2 regions of the Mesobacillus sp. S13 genome follow, and region 1 is predicted to be linked to the other one. Evidence: riboswitches for the same ligand, from Rfam matches in the RefSeq annotation. Region 1 holds a riboswitch; the other holds the start of a gene.
The links. A riboswitch is a leader RNA that binds a small molecule or an ion and turns the genes downstream of it on or off. The one in region 1 is predicted to bind cyclic di-GMP.
Positions count from the first base shown of each region.

Region 2: linked by a shared signal. The riboswitch ahead of LGO15_RS19620 (DUF192 domain-containing protein) and the one ahead of LGO15_RS21780 (OmpL47-type beta-barrel domain-containing protein) in region 1 are both predicted to bind cyclic di-GMP.

Region 1 is NZ_CP084622.1:4,252,141-4,259,710, forward strand. It holds gene LGO15_RS21780 (OmpL47-type beta-barrel domain-containing protein) at 1-4,953, opposite strand, end outside; cyclic di-GMP riboswitch class I at 5,029-5,125, opposite strand; gene LGO15_RS21785 (flagellin N-terminal helical domain-containing protein) at 5,279-6,046, opposite strand; gene csrA (carbon storage regulator CsrA) at 6,192-6,413, opposite strand; gene fliW (flagellar assembly protein FliW) at 6,417-6,860, opposite strand; gene LGO15_RS21800 (DUF6470 family protein) at 6,911-7,465, opposite strand; gene flgL (flagellar hook-associated protein FlgL) at 7,511-7,570, opposite strand, start outside.
Region 2 is NZ_CP084622.1:3,835,418-3,842,987, forward strand. It holds gene LGO15_RS19580 (type II secretion system F family protein) at 1-98, opposite strand, end outside; gene LGO15_RS19585 (TadA family conjugal transfer-associated ATPase) at 95-1,525, opposite strand; gene LGO15_RS19590 (CpaE/TadZ family protein) at 1,522-2,388, opposite strand; gene cpaB (Flp pilus assembly protein CpaB) at 2,411-3,115, opposite strand; gene LGO15_RS19600 (pilus assembly protein TadG-related protein) at 3,127-4,035, opposite strand; gene LGO15_RS19605 (TadE/TadG family type IV pilus assembly protein) at 4,045-4,428, opposite strand; gene LGO15_RS19610 (A24 family peptidase) at 4,425-4,946, opposite strand; gene LGO15_RS19615 (Flp family type IVb pilin) at 5,124-5,315, opposite strand; gene LGO15_RS19620 (DUF192 domain-containing protein) at 5,332-5,676, opposite strand; cyclic di-GMP riboswitch class I at 5,770-5,856, opposite strand; gene LGO15_RS19625 (SET domain-containing protein) at 6,271-6,654, shown strand; gene LGO15_RS19630 (PAS domain-containing sensor histidine kinase) at 6,876-7,570, opposite strand, start outside.

The DNA.
Region 1 (7,570 bases):
TTGCTTTAACAAACCTTTGTTATCAACTTTCGGTGCTACTCCGTTAAGTAATACTGTCGATACATCAAATGTAGAGCGAGCAAATTCACCTGGCAGATCTGCCTTGACTGTGAAAATTCCTTTATTGCCCTTAATCACTTTTGGCAGCACTTGAATTGTTGCTGGGATATAAACTACAAACTCTTTTTCAACTGTAGTCACTAATCCTGCGTTGTCAGTTACCTTGATTTTTAATTTGTATACTCCCGGCTGGTCGAGTTTAATCACATCACCATTCTTGTATACAACTCCATTGACTGTCACTTCTTCAGTCGCAACACCAGAATGCTGGTCAAAAGCGTTATATGCGATGGTGAATTCTGAACCAAGCATATACTCTTCGTTCATGTCAGCAGTCACTTCAGGAGCAGTCTTGTCGACCTTTACCGTAATTAACTTTGCTTCTTCCTTGTTTCCAGCGGCATCTTCGCTGTAATAAACAACTTCATTCTTACCTTCCTCAGATACCTCGAAGCTTGCACCTTCAATGAACTCTGAGCCATTGATTGAATAATATGTCTTAGCCACTCCACTTAAATTGTCTTTTGCAGCCAACACAACCTCTTTGTCAGTGGTGTACCAGAGATCCGAAACATTGTCAGTTGTAACCGGGGCCTGGCTGTCGATTTTAACTTTCTGGGTTTGAACTTCCTCTATGTTTCCTGCTTTGTCGGCACTATAATAAGAAACCTCGTAAACGCCGTCCGCTTCAAGCAAAATCTCTGTTCCTTCAATGTATTCTGATCCATTTACCGAATAGAATGTTGCCACAACTCTACTTGTCTCATCGTTTGCAGCAAGAACGACTGTCAGAGCCTCTTGATACCACTTATCTTCTACGTTTGATGTAGTAACTGGTGCGTAACTGTCGATTTTCACTTTTTGTGATTGTGCAGCTTCTACATTACCTGCGGCATCCACACTGTAAAAAGAAACTTCGTACACCCCGTCTTCTTCCAGAGTGAACTCTGACGCTTCAATGTATTCCAATCCATTCACTGAGTAGAATGTCTTGGCAACACCACTTGTCTCATCAGTTGCAGCAAGTTCAATCTTCACAGCCTCTTGATACCACTTACCTTCAATATTGGATGTAGTAACTGGTGCTTTACTGTCGATTTTTACTATCTCAGATTGAATGTCTTCCACATTCCCGGCATGGTCAACACTGTAGAATTCCACCTGATGCTCACCATCTCCAGCAACAGTGAATGTCGTTCCTTCAGCAAAATCTTTGCCATCCACAGAATAGAATGTGTTGGCAACTCCGCTTAATTGATCTGCAACTGATAACTTCACTTCCACATCTGCCGTTGCCCAATCTTCAGTCATATCTGAAGCAGTTTGCGGCTTTGTCATATCGATTTTAACTTCGGTGGTCTGCACTTCTTCTTTATTGCCGACTTTGTCAATCGAGTAGAAAGATACCTGATGGACACCTTCACCCTCAACTGTAAAAGATGTGCCTTCAACGAATTCTGAACCATTTACTGAATAATAAGTTGCTGCAACTCCGGTTTCATTATCTGTTGCTGACAATGAAACTTTAACCTCACCATTAATCCAATCTGTTGAAACATCAGACGTAGTCACCGGTGCTTCTTCATCAATGATTAACTTTGCCAATACCGTTTCGGATGGATCAGATTCACCAAACGAGTTACTGTAGGATGTTACATAGTATAGATGGTTGGCATAGGTTAAGTTTTTCAACTGATACGAAAGGTTATTTACTTTCTCCGCAATTAAAACTGGTTCTCCATCAATCAACTCATAAATATTGTAACCATTTGCATAGGTGACAAAATTCCAAGTGATTGTCGCACTTGTCTCACTAGTAAGCTTCAGGTTAGCGACCGGAGCCTGCATTTCTGGGTAAATGATGTTTTCAGTCCAGGTATTAGACACTGGCGACTCTCCAAATCGGTCACTGTAAGCGACAACTTCGAATGAATGAGTCTCTTCTGTAAGATTGTACACATCGTATTTCAGAGCTTTACCTTTATAAAGTAATTCTCGATTTTCACCAACAACTTTATAAACCTGGTAGCCGTTTGCCCATGTTACCTGCGGCCATGAAAGGTTCATATTGTTTGCATTAACTACTTTTCCGGTCAATACTGCCGGCTGCATTTCAGGCCATACCATGGTTAACTCTATTGAACTAGATAACGGGGATTCTCCAAATCGATCACTATAAGAGTGGACTTCGTATTGATAGTCCCCTTCCGGCATATTCGTGAAGGAAACCGAAGTACCGCTAACCGTCCTTAAAAACTCTTTTCCACCGTCTGTAACTTGATAGATATTATAGGTTTTTGCATACTCTGACTTATCCCATCTTAAAATGATGTCATTTCCGTTATTAATAGTATAGTAAGCATCTTCTGGTGCTTGCATAATTGGGAAGACTAAAGTGAATTCTACTGTACTTGCCTCAGCAGACTCCCCGAATCGGTCACTAAATGATGTTACCTGTATTTTGTAATCACCTTCTGGCATGTTTGATAACACAGCTGACGTACTGGTTGCTGTTCTCAATAACTCTCTTTCACCGTTTTTAACTTGATAGATATTATAGGATTTTGCAAATTCGGCAGCGTCCCACTTCAAGTAAATATCATTCCCATTATTAATAGTTTTGCTAATATTTTCTGGTTTTTGCATTTCCGGGAAATTAACGGTCACATTCACTTGAGTTCCTTCACTGGATTCACCAAAGCGGCTGCTGACAGAACGAATGAAATAGACATGCTCTCCTTCAGACACATTGGAAAGAATTTTCCTAGGAGAAGATGAAGAAGACAATGAACCTGCAAAAACTTCCTCGCCATCTATCTGTTCGTAAATATTGTAACCAGTAGCATAACTTACAGAATCCCATGTTAGAGAAACATCATTTCCATTTAAAATTGCAGCATTTACATTTTCAGGTTTCACCATTTCAGGGTGAACTACAGAAATCTTTATAGCAGTTCCTTCAGGGGATTGACTAGAGAAATAGGAATAAGAATAAACGACAAACTCTAGTTCTCCTTCTGGCTGGTTAGATAAATAAACATATGTTGATCTTGGCGAAGACTTCAGAATTTTTTCTCCATCAACAACCTGATAAACTTTGTAGCTTGCTGCATAGTCTACAGCATCCCACTGCAGCTTGATGTCATTACCACTCGAAATTGAATATGTTATATTTTCAGGAGCCGGCATCACATATCCGTCCAGGGTAACCTCTACTGGGCTGCCGATTTTTGATTCACCAAATCTGGAAGAATACGAATATACTTCATACTTGTATTGGCCAGCTTCCAAATTGCTATAAGAGATACTTGTACCAGAAACAAATCTTTTCAGGACTTTTTCTCCATCAAGAATCTGATATACATAATAGCTGTTGGCATATTCAGCCTTATCCCAGCTCAATGTGAAACTAGTTGGGTTGGTCACAGAATACTCTACATTGGTAGGTGGGGCAACATCTGGATGTTCAAGAGCAGTACTGATTTCAAGCCCTTCTTTTGATTCTCCGATTCGAGCATTATAAGCAAAGATTTCATAATGATAATTCCCTTCTGGGAGATTAGTGAAAGTTTTAGTTGTTCCTGTAATTGAATCTTTTAAAACCTTAACACCGTCTATGATTTGGTAGACATTATAATTGCTGGCATTGACAACAGAATCCCAAGTCAGGGTTAAATCATTACCATTTTTAACATTAACAGCACCATTTTGCGGTGCATCAAGTTCATATGTTTCCACTGTAACTGTTAACTTGGCACTATCTTCTGATTCACCAAAACGGTCGCTATATGAGTGGATTTCAAATTGATAGTCGCCACTCTCTTGTTTTTGATAGTTTATATAATTTCTTGTAACTGTATCCTTCAGCACTTTTTCTCCATCAACAATTTGATAGACTTTGTAGCTGTCGGCATAGTCAACTCGATCCCAGCTAATATAAATATCATTAAAGTTCTGCACTTTTGCAGTAGCATTAGGGGCCTGCATTACTACCGGACTAACCGTTAGTGAGATTTCACTGCCTTCTTGTGATTCACCAAAGCGGTCGCTGAAGGAATGAACGATATATTTGTAATCACCCTCAGGCTTATTCACTAACTTTATGTTTGTTGTTGTAACCGTTTCTTTTAATACCTTTTGTCCTTCTATTACCTGATAGACATTATAGCCTTTCGCAAAAGGAACACTGCTCCATTTTAAGGTTACATCCGTTCCGTTAGAAATAGTGAAAGTCGGATTATCCGGCTTTGTCATTACCGGGTGAATAAGTTCAACTGATATAGCATCTGTAAGCACCGATTCCCCGAAATAAGGGTTAGCTGCAGATACTGAATATGTATATGTGCCTGCTGCTGAGTTCGTAAACTTGTAACTATTTGAAGTCGTGGTCGTAAGCAGCTTATTTTCACCATTTTCCAAGACTTCAAAAATAGAATACTCTTGAGCATATTGAGATGATTTCCAATCAAGGACAATATCATTACCATTTTGGATTTTATAAGACAGATTTGCCGGGGCTTCCATTGAAGGATAAACAACATCCAAAGTTATCGGAGCCGATGGCCCAGATTCGAACTCACCGCTCAAAGTGGATATTGTATAGGTATAACTGCCTTCTGGAAGATCATTCAAGCTATAAATATTTGTTTTGGCCGTACCAAGCAATATCAACTGGCCTTCTTTAATTTCATAAACATTATAGCCAGTTGCTCCATATACAGTATTCCATGTGAGTTTTACATCTTCAGGGGATGGATTCACGTAAGCGAGATCCGTAGGGGGTAGCATACTGCTTGCATTGTTAGCGAATGCTGATCCAATTGGCAAAACCAATTGAGCGATTAGCAGCATAACTACTACTAGAGACGGGAATTTAAATAATCTCTTAAACATATTTCTCTCCTTTTGCGAAAAAAGGGCAAACAAAAAGACCTTAACAAGGTCCATAGAAAATACGCTATGTATCCTTGTGGCAACCGGCTGCCATCCACCAAAATAACTAGTAAGGTAGAACAGGCCCGTGGCTTTGCGTCCTATAGTTTCCCATAGTTTGCCTTTTTCACTTGTATTTCACTTTATCATAATACAATAGACCCAATATTAAAAGGTATTTATACCCATAAGTTTTATTTTTAAGAAATTTATAAGAAGTTACTCTTCAATTATTAATCAACAGAAAAAGAGGTTTGTCCATTGGACAAACCTCATAAGTTTAAAATTAACGAAGAAGTTGAAGAACTCCCTGCGGCTGTTGGTTAGCTTGAGCAAGCATAGCTTGAGAAGCTTGAGCAAGGATAGAGTTCTTAGTTTGGTTCATCATCTCTTTTGCCATATCAACGTCTCGGATACGTGATTCTGCAGAAGTTAAGTTTTCTGCAGTAGTGTTTAGGTTATTGATAGTGTGCTCTAATCGATTCTGATGCGCACCGAAAGTGGACCTTGCAGTATTGATAGTATCAATAGAAGTTTCAATGGCTGATGTAGCAGAGGCAGATGATAAAGTTTGTGCTGCAACAGTGAGACCTACTGCAAATACATCGGTGTCATCATCACTAATTACAATATCAATCGTACCAGCAAATACGTTAGTTCCATTAAACTCTGTATCAGAAATGATCTTATCAATTTGAGTTCCCAATTGGGTCATTTCAAGATCGAGGTTCGCAATATCTTCAGTGTTGTATGTGCCGTTAGCTTTCTGTACTGATAATTCTTTCAAACGTACTAGCATGTCACTAACTTCGTTCAATGCACCTTCAGCAGTTTGGATGTAAGAAATACCATCTTGAGCATTCTTAGAAGCTTGTTCTAATCCACGAACCTGACCGCGCATTTTTTCAGAGATGGATAGACCAGCTGCATCATCAGCTGCACGATTGATACGAAGACCTGAAGATAGCTTTTCCATCGACTTCATTTGAGCGTTGTTAGCATTACCTAACTGGCGGTGCGTGTTTAACGCTGCGATATTGTGGTTGATTCTCATTATTTTTTTCCTCCTTGAATGTTTGGTCCACATCCATGTGAACCGAAATGATTAGCTCAGGGAAATAATGTCGGCCGCCCATTTCCCTTTACACTATTATTATCGTCGAACAAATATATTTGTTTAATAGTTTTTAAATCTTTTTTTATTTTTGTGCCTTAAAATTAATAATCAGGTTAGAAATGTCTTTAGAAGCTTGCTGGTTTTCCTCCTGAATTAATTCAAGAATTTCTTTACGAAATATTTCTATATTTCTGGGGGCTTTTATACCTAGTTTAACTTGATCATTTTTTGAGGAAATCACTGTTATTTCAATGTCCTCTCCAATTTTAATGCTTTCCCCATTCTTCCTAGTCAATACAAGCATCTTCTATCCCCCCTTTACTACATCCTTCTTAAAGATTGGGTGTTTTGTTTTATAACCTTCTTCATGTAATATTAATTGTTTCGCCTTATTATTCTTTGAATTAATGATTATTGGAGCTTGCAGGTTCGCTGTTGTTTTTTCAAATGGATCTTCTACAGTAAGAATAGAATATACACTCACATCTTCTTGAGATTTAAGTCCGAGATCCTCTACGAAAGAATCTTCCATTTTAAATTCATATTCCTTAAAAAAGGTAAAGGGATTGGTTACTACAAATGCTACGCTTGGTATTGTTAGTGATTGCATAATATAGAAGTAGTTATCATCCGAAAGTGGAAGTATAACAAACTCCTTTTCATCCGGGAAACCAGGGATTCCTTTGTCAAAGGATAAAACTTCATTGGGATTTATTTCAACATCACCGTGATACTTGGTAAAGATCTTCATTTTTCATCATTCCCTTATTATAAATTGTTCATAACTTATGCCTACATGCTTTACATTTCAAAGTCTATTTTTAAAGCTGGATACTGCTTGAGCGAAATTTCAACCAAACCTGGTGTCGAGGAAAAAATCGGCTTATTTACTTGAGTTTCAATAATCGGCTTATTTACCCTCCAATTAATATCAAGTTTCGTCGGTTCATATTCAATCTTTACACTGCCTGCTGAAGGAATCCATCCTATATTAAATTCTAAATTCGTTGGCTCGCTGTTTCTTTTTGCCTGGGAAGCAAGGGGATGACCACCGTTTTCAATCATCATTAATTCATCACCATCTTGGGCAACACGCGCAAGTCCAGCAAGCCAATCTTGATACCCTTGTTCAGCAGCTTCTTCAATTCGTCTTGAAATATTCTTTAAATCCATATCTTCCCTTGCTTTTGTTTGATCGATTGTTAACTTTGATGCCGTACGCTCAATATCAAGCTCGGCTTTAGGCTGTTGAATATTTAATTCTGCTTTAGGCTGCTCAATTGCCAACTGCGAATTTACTGTCTTTATTTGTATTTGTCCCGATGTAGAATGCAAACGAATCTGCGGTAGTCGCATGAACATTCCCTCCTAGAAAAAAAAGCTATTCCCAATGAGAATAGCTTATCTTAAAAAGTCTAAAAGCGTAGGCTGCAATATTCGTGCACCAACTCCTAGTGCTGC
Region 2 (7,570 bases), 420 kb from region 1:
TTCTCCAGACGCTTGTCCGAAAGAAAGATCCGGTGAAAAATCGAGTAAAAAAATAAAAATACTGTCATCATGAACAAGGCGGTAAGGATATAGATCATGCTCCCCACTCCTCGCCTTCGATAAAGACATTTGCTGGAATGTAGATGCCTGATGCTTCAAGGCGCTCATAGAACTTGGGGCGGACACCAGTGGGGACGAGATGTCCGATGATTTTACCATCCTCATTCACTCCATGTTGCTTATATGTAAAAATATCCTGGAGCACGATGACATCGCCTTCCATCCCCTGCACCTCGGTAATACTGGTGATTTTTCTCGATCCATCCTTCAAGCGAGATTGCTGAATTATGACGTCAAGAGCACCAGCGATTTGTTCGCGGATTGCTTTTACTGGAAGCTCAACACCTGCAAGCAGCACCATCGTTTCGAGACGGGCAATCATATCCCTTGCGCTATTTGAGTGGCCGGTTGCCAGAGAACCATCATGTCCCGTATTCATAGCTTGAAGCATATCCAAGGCTTCAGCACCGCGGACTTCACCGATCACGACCCGGTCAGGCCTCATCCGCAGCGAGTTCCTTACAAGATCCCTTATCGTGATCGAACCCTTGCCCTCGATATTGGGCGGTCTTGATTCCAGTGATACGACATGGTCCTGTCCGAGCTGAAGCTCGGCTGCATCCTCAATCGTGATAATCCTTTCATCATGCGGGATGAAGTTTGACAGAACATTGAGGGTCGTCGTTTTTCCGGAGCCCGTCCCGCCTGAGACAAATATATTCAGCCTTGCTTTAACACAAGCCTCTAAAAAAATCGCCATTTCGTTGCTTAGTGTTCCAAAATTAACTAAATCCTCAATTTGAAAGGGATCCTTTGAGAATTTCCTGATTGTGACTGTTGGCCCATTCAATGCAAGAGGCGGAATAATTGCGTTGACACGTGACCCATCCGGAAGCCTCGCATCGACCATCGGCGAGCTTTCATCAATCCTTCTGCCAAGGGGTGCAACGATTTTTTCGATGATGCTCATGACATGCTCTTCGTCCCTGAACATGATTGAAGTCAGCTCAATCTTCCCTTTCCGTTCACAGTACACTTGTGCAGGCCCATTTACCATTACCTCACTGACATCTTCGTCAATCAGCAATGGATTGATCGGCCCAAACCCGGTTAGATCATTCCTGAGTTCATCGACGACCTTCTTCCGGTCAATGCTGCCCCTGAATTGTTCATCCTCTTTCATGATTTCAATTGCCATCGTATCTAGCTGAGGAATGATCTCCTCTACAGGTGCATCTTTGAATTCCTGAAGAATCTTTTTATGAATGAGGTTTTTAAGCTCCTGATGCTTATCCTGCTTCCTTTTGATTTCCGGACTGACAGCCTCTTTTTTATGTGGTTCCCTGAACACAGACCGGATGTCTACTTTTGGTTGCGAGTCAGCCTGGGCAAAAAATTCGTCGTGCTGACTCCCCATCCCTTCAACTTGCTGGGTCCTTTCCTGGATGCGATTCAGAAGGCTCATTGTGCTGTTCCTCCCTTCATGCGTTTTCTGCCAATTAATTTTGATAAGAAAGAAGGTGATTTCGACTCCTTGAATAGAGTGATTTCACGCCTTGTGGAAATTCGTTCAGCCATTTTGAAAATGGCTTTGGCGACATCAGTCTTGCCCTGGTTAATGACAAAAGGAATCCCGATATTAAGTGATTGCGAGCATGTTTGAAAATCATTGGGTATATAGACAGGATCCTCGTATCCAAGAATCCTTGCTGCATCTGCTGCCTGGATCACACTCTCCATGTTCGCGCGATTGATTACGAGTGTGACTTTATTTTTTAATTCAAGAATATCGAAGGTCTCAAGCATCAGCTTCGTATTCTTCAAAGCTGTCATCTCCAAATTGGCCATGACCATGATTTGATCCGCTTTCTCAGCGATATGGACTGTATGATCATTTAGGCCTACAGAGGTATCGACGATCACATAATCATAGTTCAACAGCATCAGATCAAGAATCCTATCCACCGCTTCTTTCGTGACAAGATCTGCAAACTCAGGCCGATCCGGAGCTGCCATGACCTTCACGCCGCTTTCATGCTTCGACATATATCCTTCTATAGAGTATTCATCGAGAGTGCTCATCCCCTCAATCACTTCTTGGATGGTAAAAGCAGACTTCAAATCCATGGCCAGACCGATATCCCCAAATTGAAAATCCCCATCCAATATCGCTACAGATATATTTTTCTTCACTAAAGCTCCAGCCAGATTGACCGTCAGGACCGTGCGACCAATCCCGCCTTTTGCACTGCAAACGGCAATAAGCTCGCCGCGTTTCATCTTAGCCGGCTTCTTTTCATGTATTTGCAGTTCATCCGTATTTTCCATGATTGGTCACCCTCCATCTTCTTCAATCTTGGTCGCTGTCGCCCACTGATTTCTTTTCCGTTATGACTGGCCGCTTATGCAGCATGAAATGGATACTGCCTTGTTCAGCTGAATTGACAAGCTTTAAAGCATCCGCTGGCTTAAGTTCTACCGTAACAGAGCTGTATTCGGCATAGGGCTCCTGCGTATCCTCAGGAAGGACAATTTTCCTTCCTACTGCCAACACTCTCGCCTTTTCCAAAATAATCGTGGATTGAACCTTCGTTTCGTTTCCTTCCGTTTTCTTTAACGAAAAAACAACATCAACTTCATCTTCCGGTTCAATTAAATTGGATACCGACTGATTGAAATTCGCTCCAACCGAAACGGCTCTATATCCTTCTCGCACTTTCCTAGATACATAGATCTCTTCACTAATTTCTGTGCCAAGGCGGTGGGACAGAACTGCCTCCCCCTGCTCGATATCTGCGTTTGCGAGCTTGCCAACTGCATCAGCCTGATTTTTTATCGTATTGGCATGAAGTGCCTTCTCTGGAACCATGACCATCTCAAGCTTCTGTGCATTGATTAGTTCATTTTTCAAGATTTTCTCTTTGGCAACAACAACCCCAACCAAATTGCTGTTCATTGTTTTTTCCGCGTTCACCTGATTCATATATTGAAAGAATAAAAATGTCGTTACTATACCCATTACTAATGCCAGGACCAAGACAAGCTTTGACCGCATTTTTTGATCACCTACTCCGTTATTCGAATGCTGTATGCGCCATTAAAGGCAGCTGCTTCACCTTCATAACCTGTTCCTGCCCGTTTAATGAACATTCCCTTGATCGAAGTGTCATGGCTGTCCATAGGATCCGTTATGTAAAAATAGGCAAATCCAGTGATTTTCACTTCTTTAACCTGGTTTACGTCGTGGCTATACGGCTGATAAACTGGGACGAGAAGAATCCTCGAACAATCTCTGGAATGAATATCTCTTGGGAATTCCGGGCAAGAATTCACCTTTTCTTGGACTACATTTCTTGTTTTACCAGCAATATTCCCTGTTTGAGTAATGACTACATCCCCCACCGAAAGCTCGTTTTGATATCCATTGCGGAGGTTTTCTTCATATGGACGTGCTCCTGTATCGCCAAGGGCCAAGACCCCAAAGTTTCCATATTCTACTCCGCCAGTATCCACTTTCAGCTGGTATTCCTTGTTGAACTCAAGCGGGATGCTGTCGTCAATGCCAAGTGGTGCTGCTCCTGCCGCCCGTCCCATCGTCCTTAATTCAGCAGCAGAATGGGCTTTGACATCTACAGCTTCAAATCCTAGTAATTTTGAGAATGCCAGGTTTACCTTTTTGGACAGATCAATAGTGACTTTCTTTTCTATCTCTATCGATAGATTATCGACAAGTGCGCCATCCTTATGGGCTGCAACCACCTTTCGTACTACCTCTTCAACCTTCACTTCGTTGTTTGTCAGCTCTTGAGCGCCAGAAAGGACAGCAGCATTAGCTGTTTTCTGCAGCTCAGCCTTTGTCATATAAACCATCCCGCCGTCGATGGCAAGGCCGGCAATGCTAAGGATGACAAACATTGATAGGGCTGCCAATAAAATGGTATTTCCTGACTCTTCAGCAAACCATTTACGTGCCATTTCTTCCTCCTACTCCACTCTGATTGTTGACTCAGCCATGATTGTCAAGGATGAAGAAAACAGGCTGGATACAAACGGAGTGAAAAATTGATAAGGATATTCCAACTTCACAGTAATATAGTCACCAGAAGCCCGTCCCGCTTCCCCGGGAGATATAGAAATGTCGAGATCATCAATCTCTTTCAGCTGAACATAATCCCTGGCAAACGCAGTGATTTCGGAATCACTTTTACCGAGACCTCCCATCCTGACAGTTTCCTGTGCTGCCATATGAAGATGGGCATAAGAATACATAATCCTCCCGAAATCCAATATGCCGACTAACAGCAATAAAAGAACGGGCAAAACAAGAGCCGTCTCAACGAGTGATTGCCCTCTCTCATCACGTCTCATAGCAAGCCTCCTCCAGATGGGAACACAATGGCGGCCAGAGTTCCAATCGCTATGGCCACCCCATATGGATAGGTCGTGTTCAAGGCTTCCTTATCAAGTCCAAGAGGAACCTTCATACCACTGCGCAGCCCGCCCAGAAACATGCCAATTTGTCTTAGCCTGTTTAGGACACCCTTTCTAAAAAACAGAATGATCAGCGCCATAATCCCTCCAGCAAACGCCATATAAACAGCCGCCGTCAATACAAATACAACTCCCTTTAAGCCGCCGACCACCGCAAGCAGTTTTACATCCCCAGCTCCCATTCCCCCAAGCAAATAAGGAATCAGCAAAATCGAGAAGCCAACTGCTGTGCCTGCAAGAGAAAAGCCAATGCCCTGGATTCCATCAAAGACCGAATGTAAAACCAGTCCCACCAGTAAAAAGGGAAATAAAACCTTGTTATAAATCTTCCGTTCTCTCAAATCAGTTATGACACAAATGACTATTAAGGCTATTAATAAAAAATCAACAAACATCGATTTACCTCATTTCAGTGAGGAGTTTTAAAAAAGCCTCACGTTTTTCAACGCGAGGCTGTTTATGCCTGTACCTCTGATTATAAAAATACTGAATTAACAAGTACCAATCGTATAGTAGATTATAAAATAAAGGCCATTTAAGGTTATTGTTAATCCAGCATTGTACTCTAGTAATTATGGAGTATTGTTCCCTGTTTCTGCGCCAGTTACTGCAGTAACGACATTTTGGAACATTTCAACAATCTCTCCGCGAAGCGTTACAAGTGCTCCAACAACCGCTACCGCAATAACTCCAAGTACCAAACCGTACTCAGTCATACCTTGTCCTTGCTCTTCTGTGAATAGTGCTTTCATTTTTGCTTTCATGTTTTATAACCCCTTTTCATTTAATTAGTTTGATAGAGTGACCGACTTTCGTTCCGGTATTCCGGATCGTACCTTCTGGAAGCTCGAAGACGGAATACGCACCTTTGCAGCGCTTTCCCATTTTCGCAGGCTCTAGTTGTTCTTCCGCGCCTACAATTTCAAAGTTCTCGTTGATGTAAAGAACATCGATGGAATAGTTCATAAAAAAGGTATGGATGGACCGGCAGGGTTGTATGTAGAGACCGTGACCGTCTGGCAAGCTGTCTGTCAGCATCAGCCCTTTGAATCTGCTGAAAAAGGTATCTGCTATTTTTACATTCGCTGCCAAAACTCTGCCGTTCGATTCGTTCACAAGCCTCACTTTGCTTTTCACCTCCGACTGTACAGAAATAAACCCCGCCTTTACCGAAAGGGGGGTTTCTGAATACATACTCCATGTAATTCACCCTGATCTTTCGGTAGCTGGCTGGCTTAGCAATAAATTGCCGTAGCCCCTATAGCTTTGCGTCGCTGGTTTTCACCAGGTTTGCCTTTATCGAGAACCAGTGTATATCCGACTGATCTCTTACCCACATCATAATTATAATCACTCTTCAACAAAATCCACCAAAATACCTGATTTTTCTAAAAATTCCAACACATCTTTCGACTCAGGAAAATCAAACTATTTTTCCGATAGGTAGTGCTTAAATCCCTATTCAGATAATTAACAATATTCACGAATGATTTACTACTATTAAAAAAGGTTTTTTCATGGATAATTCAGCACACTCCATTCGCCGTTTTATAGGTAGATTGATTTGTTTTCTGTTGATTTTTCTTTATCGAATAGGTCATAAACCACTGAATTTCTTGAAAAAAATATGAAATTTATAATAAGTTTGCATTTCTTTTAAAAAACCGTCATGCTTAAGGAGTGAGAAACAACAATGTAATAGAGCGAGCAGGTGAAAAAATGATTCAAGTTAAAACTTCTGAAATTAGCGATGGGGAATTCAATAGAGGAGTATTCGCAACTCGTGATATTGCAAAAGGCGAATTGATTCATGAGGCTCCCGTGCTATCCTATCCGAACGATCAGCATGTTCATATCGAGAAAACGGCGCTGGCGGATTATGCCTTTGAATATGGCATTAATCATTCTGCTATCCTTCTGGGATATGGTATGTTATTCAATCACTCATACGAGCCTAATGCAACGTATGAAATCAATTTCGACAATCACACATTTGATTTCTATGCCTATCGTGATATCAATGCTGGGGAAGAAATTTTCATTAATTATAATGGGGAAGAAGATAATAACGATCCATTATGGTTCAACAAAGAAGATGAATAAAAACAAAAAGCGCAAGCGCCTCGAACAGCCCCGACAAGCGCTGGAGGGCCGACCGGTGAAGTCGTTCTTTGACTTCATTGGGCGGACCGAAGTGACTCGAGGGGCTAGGCGCTGGAGCTGGATTAGGAATACCATATGTAGTTATCCATAACTAAATAATTATATAATTTCCTAAGAAACAACAAAGCGGCTTCCAATTCAGGAAGCCGCTTTTCATTTTCCTATGTCGCCAGGCACTCCAGTTCAACTACGACTGTCGTCCCTTGCCCTTCTTCACTGATGATTCTCATCGTACCATTATGCTCCTGAATGATTTTATTGCTGACAGTCAAGCCAAGTCCGATTCCTTTATCTTTTGTTGTATAAAAAGGCGTTCCGAGATATCTAAGGCGGTCTGATTCGATGCCTGTTCCCTCGTCAGAAATACTCACAATCACTTTCCCCTGACCATTCGGCTGAAGATCAATAATGATTTTTCCGCCTTCAGGCATGGATTCAATGGCGTTTTTCAGGAAGTTTAAAAATACCTGTTTTAGCTGGTGTGAATTGCAAGAAAGCATGACCAGCTGTTCCGGGTAATTTCTAATAATCTGGACATTATGCAGCAAGGCCTGCGGATGGATGATATTGATCGTGCTATCAAGGATTGATTTCAGGTCTTCTTGTACAAACTTAACGGCCTGAGGCTTCGCCAGTGACATAAACTCATTGACAATTGTATCGATCCTGTCGAGTTCATTCATGATGATGGCCAGATAATCTGCTTGCTTCTCTTTATCAAGACAAGTTTGCAATAGTTTCGAAAAGCCTTTCAATGAAGTCAACGGGTTGCGGATTTCATGTGCCACTCCTGCTGCCAGCTGTCCGGTGACCGAAAGCCTGTCCAGGTTCCTGATGGTGGCGTCCTGTTTGACCC